DNA from 2 places in the Pseudomonas sp. Marseille-QA0892 genome. Region 2 is predicted to be linked to the other one. Evidence: riboswitches for the same ligand, from Rfam matches in the RefSeq annotation. Region 2 holds a riboswitch; the other holds the start of a gene.
What was found. A riboswitch is a leader RNA that binds a small molecule or an ion and turns the genes downstream of it on or off. The one in region 2 is predicted to bind cobalamin.
Positions count from the first base shown of each region.

Region 1: another riboswitch for cobalamin. It lies ahead of cobG (precorrin-3B synthase); the one in region 2 lies ahead of ACY8D3_RS10705 (ABC transporter substrate-binding protein).

Region 1 is NZ_CM143104.1:2,069,727-2,074,266, forward strand. It holds gene ACY8D3_RS09600 (precorrin-2 C(20)-methyltransferase) at 1-37, opposite strand, end outside; gene ACY8D3_RS09605 (precorrin-8X methylmutase) at 37-663, opposite strand; gene cobG (precorrin-3B synthase) at 656-1,999, opposite strand; cobalamin riboswitch at 2,077-2,273, opposite strand; gene cbiE (precorrin-6y C5,15-methyltransferase (decarboxylating) subunit CbiE) at 2,424-3,626, shown strand; gene ACY8D3_RS09620 (cobalt-precorrin-6A reductase) at 3,623-4,351, shown strand.
Region 2 is NZ_CM143104.1:2,316,519-2,321,058, forward strand. It holds gene ACY8D3_RS10700 (OprD family porin) at 1-1,153, shown strand, start outside; cobalamin riboswitch at 1,227-1,419, shown strand; gene ACY8D3_RS10705 (ABC transporter substrate-binding protein) at 1,601-2,608, shown strand; gene ACY8D3_RS10710 (FecCD family ABC transporter permease) at 2,605-3,636, shown strand; gene ACY8D3_RS10715 (ABC transporter ATP-binding protein) at 3,633-4,448, shown strand; gene ACY8D3_RS10720 (pseudoazurin) at 4,441-4,540, shown strand, end outside.

The DNA.
Region 1 (4,540 bases), 250 kb from region 2:
GGCCGACGCCCAGGCCAAGCAAACGTCCCTTGGCCATCATTCGCGCTCCGTGGCCAACGCATTAAGCGCAGCGGCGGACATGGCGCTGCCGCCACGACGGCCACGCACGGTTACGAAGGGAACGCCGCGGCTGTCGGTAGCGAGCAGATCCTTGGATTCTGCTGCGCCAATGAAGCCTACGGGCATGCCGATGATGAGCGCCGGCTTCGGCGCGCCAGCATCGAGCATCTCCAGCAGGTAGAACAGTGCGGTCGGCGCATTGCCGATCACCACGACACTGCCGTCGAGATGGGGCAGCCAGTAATCCAGCGCGACGGCGGAGCGTGTATTGCCCTTTTCCAGCGCCAGTGCTGGTACATCAGGTTCGTTGAGCGTGCAAACAACACGGTTATTTGCGGGCAACCGGGCGCGGGTGACGCCTTCGGCAACCATCCGGGCATCGCACAGGACTGCCGCTCCCGAAGCGAGCGCACGACGCCCCGCCTCGCCGGCACCGGGTGAAAACCGGAGATCCTGTACCACATCGACCATGCCGCATGCATGTATGACGCGAACGGCCAACTTCTCGAGATCAGGCGGAATGGCGCTCAGGTCCGCTTCAGCGCGGATTGTGGCGAATGACTGACGGTAGATTTCCTGGCCGTCGCGGATGTACTCAATCATCGAAAGTCTCGTGGTGATTCATGCACAACCAGTGCGCCGCGGCCCCAATGTCCAGCCCGCTGGCGCGTAGCTGACCGAGGCCGTCCACAGACGGGTCGTGCTGGAAAAGGTCGTATTGGCCGCCGGGCTGGGCGAGCAGCGTATAGGGCTGGCTGCACGCGGACGCGCAGGTCCGCGGGCAGCCGCTGAGGTGGACCGAGGGATGCATGGAATACTGCGAAAGCCGTCTTGCCAGTTGCAGCGCATCCGCCTTGGTATCGGCATGGGCCTTGGCGCACCCAACGCTACCGCTGCAAGCGACGAGGTGTGCGAGCGGCGCATCGGCTGCGGTCACCAACCCAAGCGCTTCCAGTGCCTGCTGGACCTTCGGGGCGTCCTGCTCGTCGATATCGGGCAGCAGCACGCCCTGCCACGGCGTCAGATGCAGCCAGCCACTGCCGTAGATTCCGGCGACATCTGCTAGCGCATCCAGCTGGTCGGCATCAAGCCGTCCAAGGGGCGCCTGAGCCGTGACCATCCGCAGCGTCCCGTCGCGTTGCGGGTAAATTCCCGGTGCCTTCTGAACGGACGAGGACTGAACGTCGTTAGCGCCACACGGCGTCACCGATGCGTCGGCACGGACGGCGGCCAGGAACGCTGGAGCGGTCGGTGACGCCATGAGGTGACGCATACGCGGCTGGTCCTCCGTCGCCGTCGCGACGAAACAGCGAAGGATGTGCGCCACCGTGTCCACCGCAGCAGAAGATGCGACTTCACCTATGGCGCCCTCCCCAACCGCACCAGCAAGCCCTATCTGTAAACGCTGCCCGCCAGGCAATGCACTCAGCCAAATGTCGTGCTCATGGGCTCGGACGGCCATGCCTTCGCCGCCGTCTACCTGAATGGCAAACTTCGCGGGAAGACCTCGGAAAGCCGGATATTCCTGCAGAAGCAGCAACAGTGCTTCGGCCAGGGCCGTGACATCCAGCGACGCGTAAGGATCGCGACCCGCCGAAGGACTTACGAGTACGTTTCGTACATCATCGGCATCGGGATGGCGGGGCCCTAGGCCTGCATCTATCAACGTCGCCGCCAGTGCATCGCCTGCGTCAGCCCAAACACCGCGTATTTGAAGATTGCTGCGATTGGTGATCTCCAGCACACCGCTAGCATATCGGCGCGCGGCTCCGCTGACGGCATGCGCCTGGTCAGCGGTAATGCGCCCCAGAGCCAGCTTCACTCGGCAGATCCCGCCGTCCTTCGCAGACACGATGCGCGACAGTCCAGGGCAAGCCGAAGGGCGCCGGAGCACGGGTCGATGGGTCGAGCTGGAAGGGTTCACAGTTAGCATCCGCATGAATGACGCGGCAGCCGGACCGAGACGCCCGCTAGGGGACGTCACTGGCATCGGTACACCCCGCCCGATGTTGGCGCTCACGTACAGCGTCACCGGCAGGTCTCCTGGCTGGCAGGTCTACATCGCTTCCGGCCTTCCCGATATTCAGTGGCCTTGCTGGAGCGACTCGCTGCTTACAGTTGCGGGGGCAGCCACGGCTGAGGCATGGCCTTTCCGTGTTCCCTCTTCGGCCCTTCGTAGCGGCTCGACGCAGGCCGAAATCGCCAATCATGGGGCTGCCGTCATCGAAGCGGCCCCTATGCTGGCGTTTGCAACCTCGCGCGCTCGGCCATGTACTACGGCGGGCACCGGTGAAGGCGGTATTATGACGGCTTTGCCCACGGTCGCAACTCGCGGGGCGCCGGGCGGATTGTTTGGAGCGTGCATGGCCAGGTGGTTGACAGTAATCGGAATCGGAGAGAACGGCTATGAGGGGCTCGGCAAGCAGGCGCGACGCGCGCTTTTGACGGCCGCTCATATTATCGGCGCACCTCGCCAGCTGGAGCTTTTGCCACATTGCCTTAAAGCGTCACGCCAGCCGTGGCCCAGCCCTTTCACACTGGAGCCTGTATGGGCACGACGTGGCGAGCCAACGTGCGTGCTGGCAAGCGGCGATCCCATGCTGTTCGGCGTCGGCGCAAGCCTGGGCCGGCAGGTCGAACCGCATGAGTGGACTGTCCTTCCAGCGCCTTCGTCCTTCTCTCTGGCAGCAGCCCGTCTGGGTTGGCCGCTGCAGGATGTCGAGCTCCTTAGCGTGGTAGCCCGCCCTGCCAGCGGCGTGAACCGATATCTGCACGAAGGACGGCGGCTACTGGTGCTGTCCCAAGACGGTCAGAGTCCGGCGCAGTTGGCCGACTTGCTACGCCAGGCCGGCTTTGGCGCAAGCCGACTCTGGGTGCTTGAGCACCTTGGGGGGCCACTCGAACGCATGACCGACGGCATCGCACGGGATTGGCCCAACCATGTGCACGCCGCGCTGAATGTCGTGGCAATCGAATGCCGGTGTGAAACAGCTTTGAAGGGCTATCCGCTGACCGCTGGCCTTCCTGATGAGTCATTCGAGAACGACGGCCAGCTGACCAAGCGGGACATTCGGGCGCTCACGCTCTCGCGCCTAGCCCCGCGCCCTCAAGAACTGTTGTGGGATGTCGGTGCAGGGTGCGGTTCGATCGGCATCGAATGGATGCGAAGCCACCCGTCGTGCCGAGCCGTGGCAATCGAAGCGAATGCCACCCGCCAGGCCATGATCCTGTCGAATCGCGATACGCTCGGCGTGCCGTCCCTTTCGCTTATCGCTGGCCGCGCGCCCGAAGCGCTCGAAGGGCTCGAACCACCCGACGCGATCTTCGTCGGCGGCGGGGTTACCGTACCTGGCATGCTCGACGCCTGCTGGACAGCACTGAAGCCAGGCGGCCGCCTGGTCGCAAATGCGGTCACGCTACAGAGCGAAGCCGAACTTGTGCGCTGGCGGGAAACGCACGGTGGCGAGTTAATCCGGATGCAGCTCGCGCATGCCAAGCCACTCGGTGGTTTCGATACCTGGCGTAGCGCCCTACCCATTACGCTGCTCTGCGTTGCCAAGCCATGACGGGCCGTACCCTTTTGCTCGGTGGCGTTGCAGATGCGCTTTGGCTGGCGCGCCATCTCGGGCCGGACGACGTCTACAGCCTGGCCGGCCTTGGGCGTATACCGGAAGGCCTGCCTTGCCAGGTTCGCATAGGTGGGTTTGGCGGCGCGGACGGGCTCGCTGCGTACCTGCGCGGAGCAGAGATAGATCTTGTGATAGACGCGACACACCCCTATGCAGCCCGGATCAGCGCCAACGCAGTCCTCGCCTCTAATGTAGTCGGCATACCCTGCTGGTCACTTCGCCGGCCTGCCTGGGAGCGAGTGGATGGCGACAACTGGATCGACGTCAATGATTGGGACGGCATCATCGGTGCGCTCGAGCCTTTTGAAAGGCCGCTTTTCACAATCGGCCGCGAACCATTGGCACACCTGAACACCATCCCACCCCATCAGCACTGGACGGTCAGGTTGCTGGATCCGCAGCCGGAGGCGCACCGGGTGAGCTTCATTGCGACAAGGGGGCCCTTCCATGTCGAGGACGAAAGGGCCCTGTTCGAGAGCGCACAGTTTGATGTGGTCGTCAGCAAGAACAGCGGTGGCGAAGCGACCGCGGCGAAGCTGGCTGTCGCTCGCGAGATGAGTCTGCCCGTAATCATGGTACGGCGACCATCTATAATTTCGCCCACGCGCGCGTTCTATACGCGGGAAGCACTGCTTGAAAACCTTCCTCAACGTGTTCTTTAAGCGCAAATGCTGTCAGTGAACCCGGTTCCCTTAACCGACTTTAATTTTCAGATTAGTGATGCAGTTCACACATGGAAAATTTGAGATTTGAAGTTTGCTGGCACCAGCACATCATCCACACCACGAACCGTCCGGTTCGCTTACCGACCCTTCCTGGGTCGGTAGAAGTACCCGATTTTCAAACTGCTT
Region 2 (4,540 bases):
GCCACGCGCGGAACGTAACGGGTACGCCGAGGAATGGGCGTATGGCCTGATGGGCACCCTGCAATCGGGCTTCACTCAGGGCACGATTGGCGTCGGCGTGGATGCCCACGCCTACCTTGGCGTGAAGCTCGACAGTGGCGGCGGCCGCGCTGGCAGGGCGCGTCTACTCGGCGTCGATAACGACGGGCACCCCAAGGATGAATTCAGCCGCGCGGGCGCCGCGATCAAGCTGCGCGCTTCGTCGACTGTCGTGTCATGGGGTGAACAACGGGTAAAGACGCCGGTATTCAGCTCTTCGGATAGCCGGCTGCTTCCGGAAACCGCGACGGGCATCTTCGTCACCAGCAATGAGTTCGACCGGGTGAAACTCGTCGGCGGCCATTTCACAGAAAGTACGGATCGCAATGCCAGCAGCCATGACCAGGGTTTCGTGGTCAATTACTCCAACGGCAGGCAGGGCAATGCCTTCGATCTCGCGGGCGTGGTTTTCACCCCGAGCGAGCGCCTGACGGGCAGCCTCTACACCTCGCGTTATGAAGACACCTGGAAACAACACTACCTGGGCGGGACGTTCGTACAGCCCATCGACGATTACCGGTCAGTTTCGGTCAACTTCAACCTTTACCGCACGACGGATACCGGCAAATCACTCTCGGGTCGCATCGACAACACCACGTGGAGCGTGATGCCGACCTATACCCAAGGCGCACACAGTTTCGGGCTCGGCTACCAGCATGTGGACGGCAACACGCCATTCGACTATGTGACGCGTGGTGCCATCTTCATCAATAACGCGGTGCAACTGTCCGACTTCAATGCCCCAAACGAAAAATCCTGGCAGGCCCGCTACGACCTCAACATGGCGCAATGGGATGTCCCAGGGCTGATATTGAGCGCTGCCTATACCCGCGGCAGTCAAATCGATGGCACCCGCGCCGACCCGAACGGCGGCTACGCTTACCTGGGTTACGGCAAAGGCGGCAAGCATTGGGAACGCGACTTGGAAGCGCGCTATGTCGTGCAGAACGGTGCAGCAAAAGGCACGACCTTCTCGGTCCGATACAACGTCCACCGGGGCAATACGGCTCAGGCCGAGCTCGATGCAGACCAGATCCGTCTGGCCGTGGAGTATCCGCTGTCTGGCGGTTTCTGAGCGAATGACCAGCCGCGGCATATAAATGGCTGACCCGAGCAGGGGATCTCGGGTCGCCATTGGCCGCTCATTGAATTAGCATCCCCATGCCGGTTTCCGCGAGGAAATAATAGGGAATCCGTCAGGCGATAGCCTGGTAAACGGAACTGCCCCCGCAACTGTAGGCACCGAGGCGTTTCCATCTAAGCCACTGGGCAAGTCCCGGGAAGGCAGGATAACGCCGACGACGTGTCAGTCAGGAGACCTGCCGGCTTGCTTGAATAACCACCGGCGGGGTGTCCGGGAGGCCCATTCCAGGATTCAGATGTACCGTGCGGACGCTCGTCCGCGCGCTCCGATCTGTATCGACGACGCATCCGCCGGCAACCATGCCGCTCGGTCATGCGCGTCATGGACCGTGCACTCGTGCCCTGCCCTGCAATGCCTACAGTTCGGAGAGTACGCTTCATGATTTCGGGACGTTCACTGGCGCTCATGGCAGCGTGTTCCCTGTCCAGCGCCGCCATGGCTGCGCAGACCCACTACCCGCTGTCGATCGATAACTGTGGCCACACGCTGACCTTCGAACGTGCGCCTTCCCAAGTCGTCACGATCGGGCAAGCCGGAACCGAAATGCTCTATGAGCTGGGTGTCGGCGAGCAGCTAGCGGGCACCTCCCTGTGGTTCAACCCGGTACTGCCACGATTCGCGGAGCAGAATGCCAAGGTCGAACGCCTGGCCAACAACGACCCGAGCTTTGAGTCGGTCATCGGCAAACGGCCGGGTCTGGTAGCCGTTCAGTTCGAATGGATGGTCGGCCCGCAGGGTGTCGTCGGGACGCGCGAGCAGTTCCACGAATTGCACATACCCACCTACATCCTGCCGTCGGATTGCGAAGGCAAGGACAATCTGGTCGGCGCCGACGGCACCCGTCTGCAGACATTCAGCATCGAAAGCCTTTACAAGAGTGTCGACCAACTGGCCCGGATCTTCGACGTCCAGGACAGGGGCAACGAGCTGATCGACAGCTACCGCAAGCGCGTGGACGATGCGAAGAAGCGCGTTGCCTCGCATGAAGGCGCACCGCTCAGGGCGATGTTCTGGTTCTCCAGCGCCGATATCGACATGGACCCGTATGTCGCAGGACGCCAGGGTGTCGCCGACTCCATGCTCACCACGCTTGGCCTCGAGAACATCATCCACTCGAACGAAGAGTGGCCCACCGTCGGCTGGGAGACCATCGCGAAGGCCAACCCGGACATTCTCGTCATTGCGCGTATGGACCGCCGCCGCTTCCCTGCTGATGACGTCGAGAAGAAGCTCGCCTTCCTGAAATCCGACCCGGTTACACGCAACATGGATGCCGTGAAAAACGATCGCATCGTGATCATGGATGCCGACGCCATGCAGGCCAGCATTCGCTATTTCGACGGATTGGACCAATTGGCTGAGGCCGCCGAATCATTCGCCAAATGAGCCAACCGTTGCCTTCATCCACCTCCGTACGCGTAGTCGCCAGTGTGGTTCTGCTCCTGCTCGCCCTGCTTGCCGGAATCTCCATTGGCGAAACGTCCATCGGGCCGGTGACCGTCCTGCAGACCCTGGCCAACAAGCTATGGCAAGCCGGGTACCCGCTGGACCCGATCGACGAGGGCATCGTCTGGAGCTATCGGCTCCCGCGCGCCATCGTCGCCGGCGCCTGCGGAGCCGGCCTGGCGCTGTGTGGGCTTATCCTGCAGGCGCTGCTTCGTAACGCGCTGGCTGACCCTTACCTGCTTGGCATTTCCGCAGGCGCATCCACGGGCGCCGTCCTGGTAGCCGTCATCGGCGTGGGCGGTGGCATGGTCTCGTTGTCAGCCGGCGCGTTCGGCGGCGCGGTGTTGGCGTTTGGGCTGGTAGCGATCCTGGCACGTGCGTCACGCGGCATCGGCGCCTCAAGCCAGATCATCCTGGCGGGCATCGCAGGTTCTCAGCTCTTCAATGCGCTGACGGCGTTTCTCATCACCAAATCCGCCAGTGCTGAACAGGCTCGCGGGATCATGTTCTGGCTGCTGGGCAACCTGAGCGGCGTGCGCTGGCCTTCGGTCTGGATCGCGATACCCGCCGTGATCATCGGCGCGCTGGTCTGCTTCTGGTACCGCCGGGCGCTGGATGCCTTTACCTTCGGCGCGGATTCTGCCGCCTCGCTCGGCATCTCGGTTCGCCAGACGCGAATCGTCCTGATCGCCTGTGCGGCGCTCGTCACGGCTGTGATGGTTTCGACCGTCGGGTCGATCGGCTTTGTCGGGCTCGTGATTCCCCACGCCGTTCGTTTGCTGGTTGGCCCACGTCACACCCGACTGGTGCCGTGGAGCATCGTCGCGGGCGCGGTATTCCTGATCGCCGCTGACATACTCTCGCGCATCCTGGTCAAGGGACAGGTCCTGCCAATCGGCGTGATCACGGCGCTGATCGGTGCGCCCGTCTTTGCGCTACTGCTCATACGTGGAGGGCACACGCGATGAGTGCGCAACCTGAGACTCACAACATCGTGCTCGAATGCCAGAACGCCGGGTATCGCGTGAAGGACACCTGGCTGGTCCGCGATATCAACCTCACAGTCTTGCGGGGGGAACGCCTCGGCGTGGTCGGGCCGAACGGCTCCGGTAAATCGACGTTGCTCAAGCTGCTCGCGGGTATCGCAACGCCCCATGAAGGCCGCGTAAGCCTTCTGGGTACTGACATGGAAAGCCACAACCGCCGGCAGATCGCCCAGGCCGTCGCGGTCGTGGAGCAGCAAGCCGACACGCTCGATTCGATCAGCGTCCAGGATGCCGTCGAACTGGGCCGGACACCCTGGCTCAGTGCGCTGCAACCCTGGGGCGCAGAGGACGCCGCCATCGTCAGGCAGGCCTTGCAGCGTGTCTCGCTGGCCCATTTGGCAAAGCGGCCATGGCGGACCCTTTCCGGCGGTGAGCGTCAGCGTGTCCATATCGCGCGGGCGCTTACCCAGACACCGCAAATCCTGCTGTTGGACGAGCCCACAAACCATTTAGACATACGACAGCAATTGGCACTGTTGGAGTTGGTGCACACCCTGCCGGTTACCACGGTGATGGCGCTGCATGACCTGAACCAGGCGCTGACGTGCGATCGCGTCGCGGTCATGAGCGAAGGCCGCATGGTCGCGCTTGGTCCTGCGCATGAGGCGCTCAGCCCCGAGCGGCTGCGTGAAACCTTCGGCGTGAAAGCGCGCTGGTTGGTCGACCCGCTGGACGGCACGCGGATGCTACGCCTGGAACATCTATCGGAAGAGGACAATGCGAGACATGCTTAAACCGCTCACCATCTTGATTGCCGTACTGGCAACGCCGCTGGCCCTTGCTCAGACCCATGAGGTGAAAATGCTGAACCGGGGCGACGGCGGCA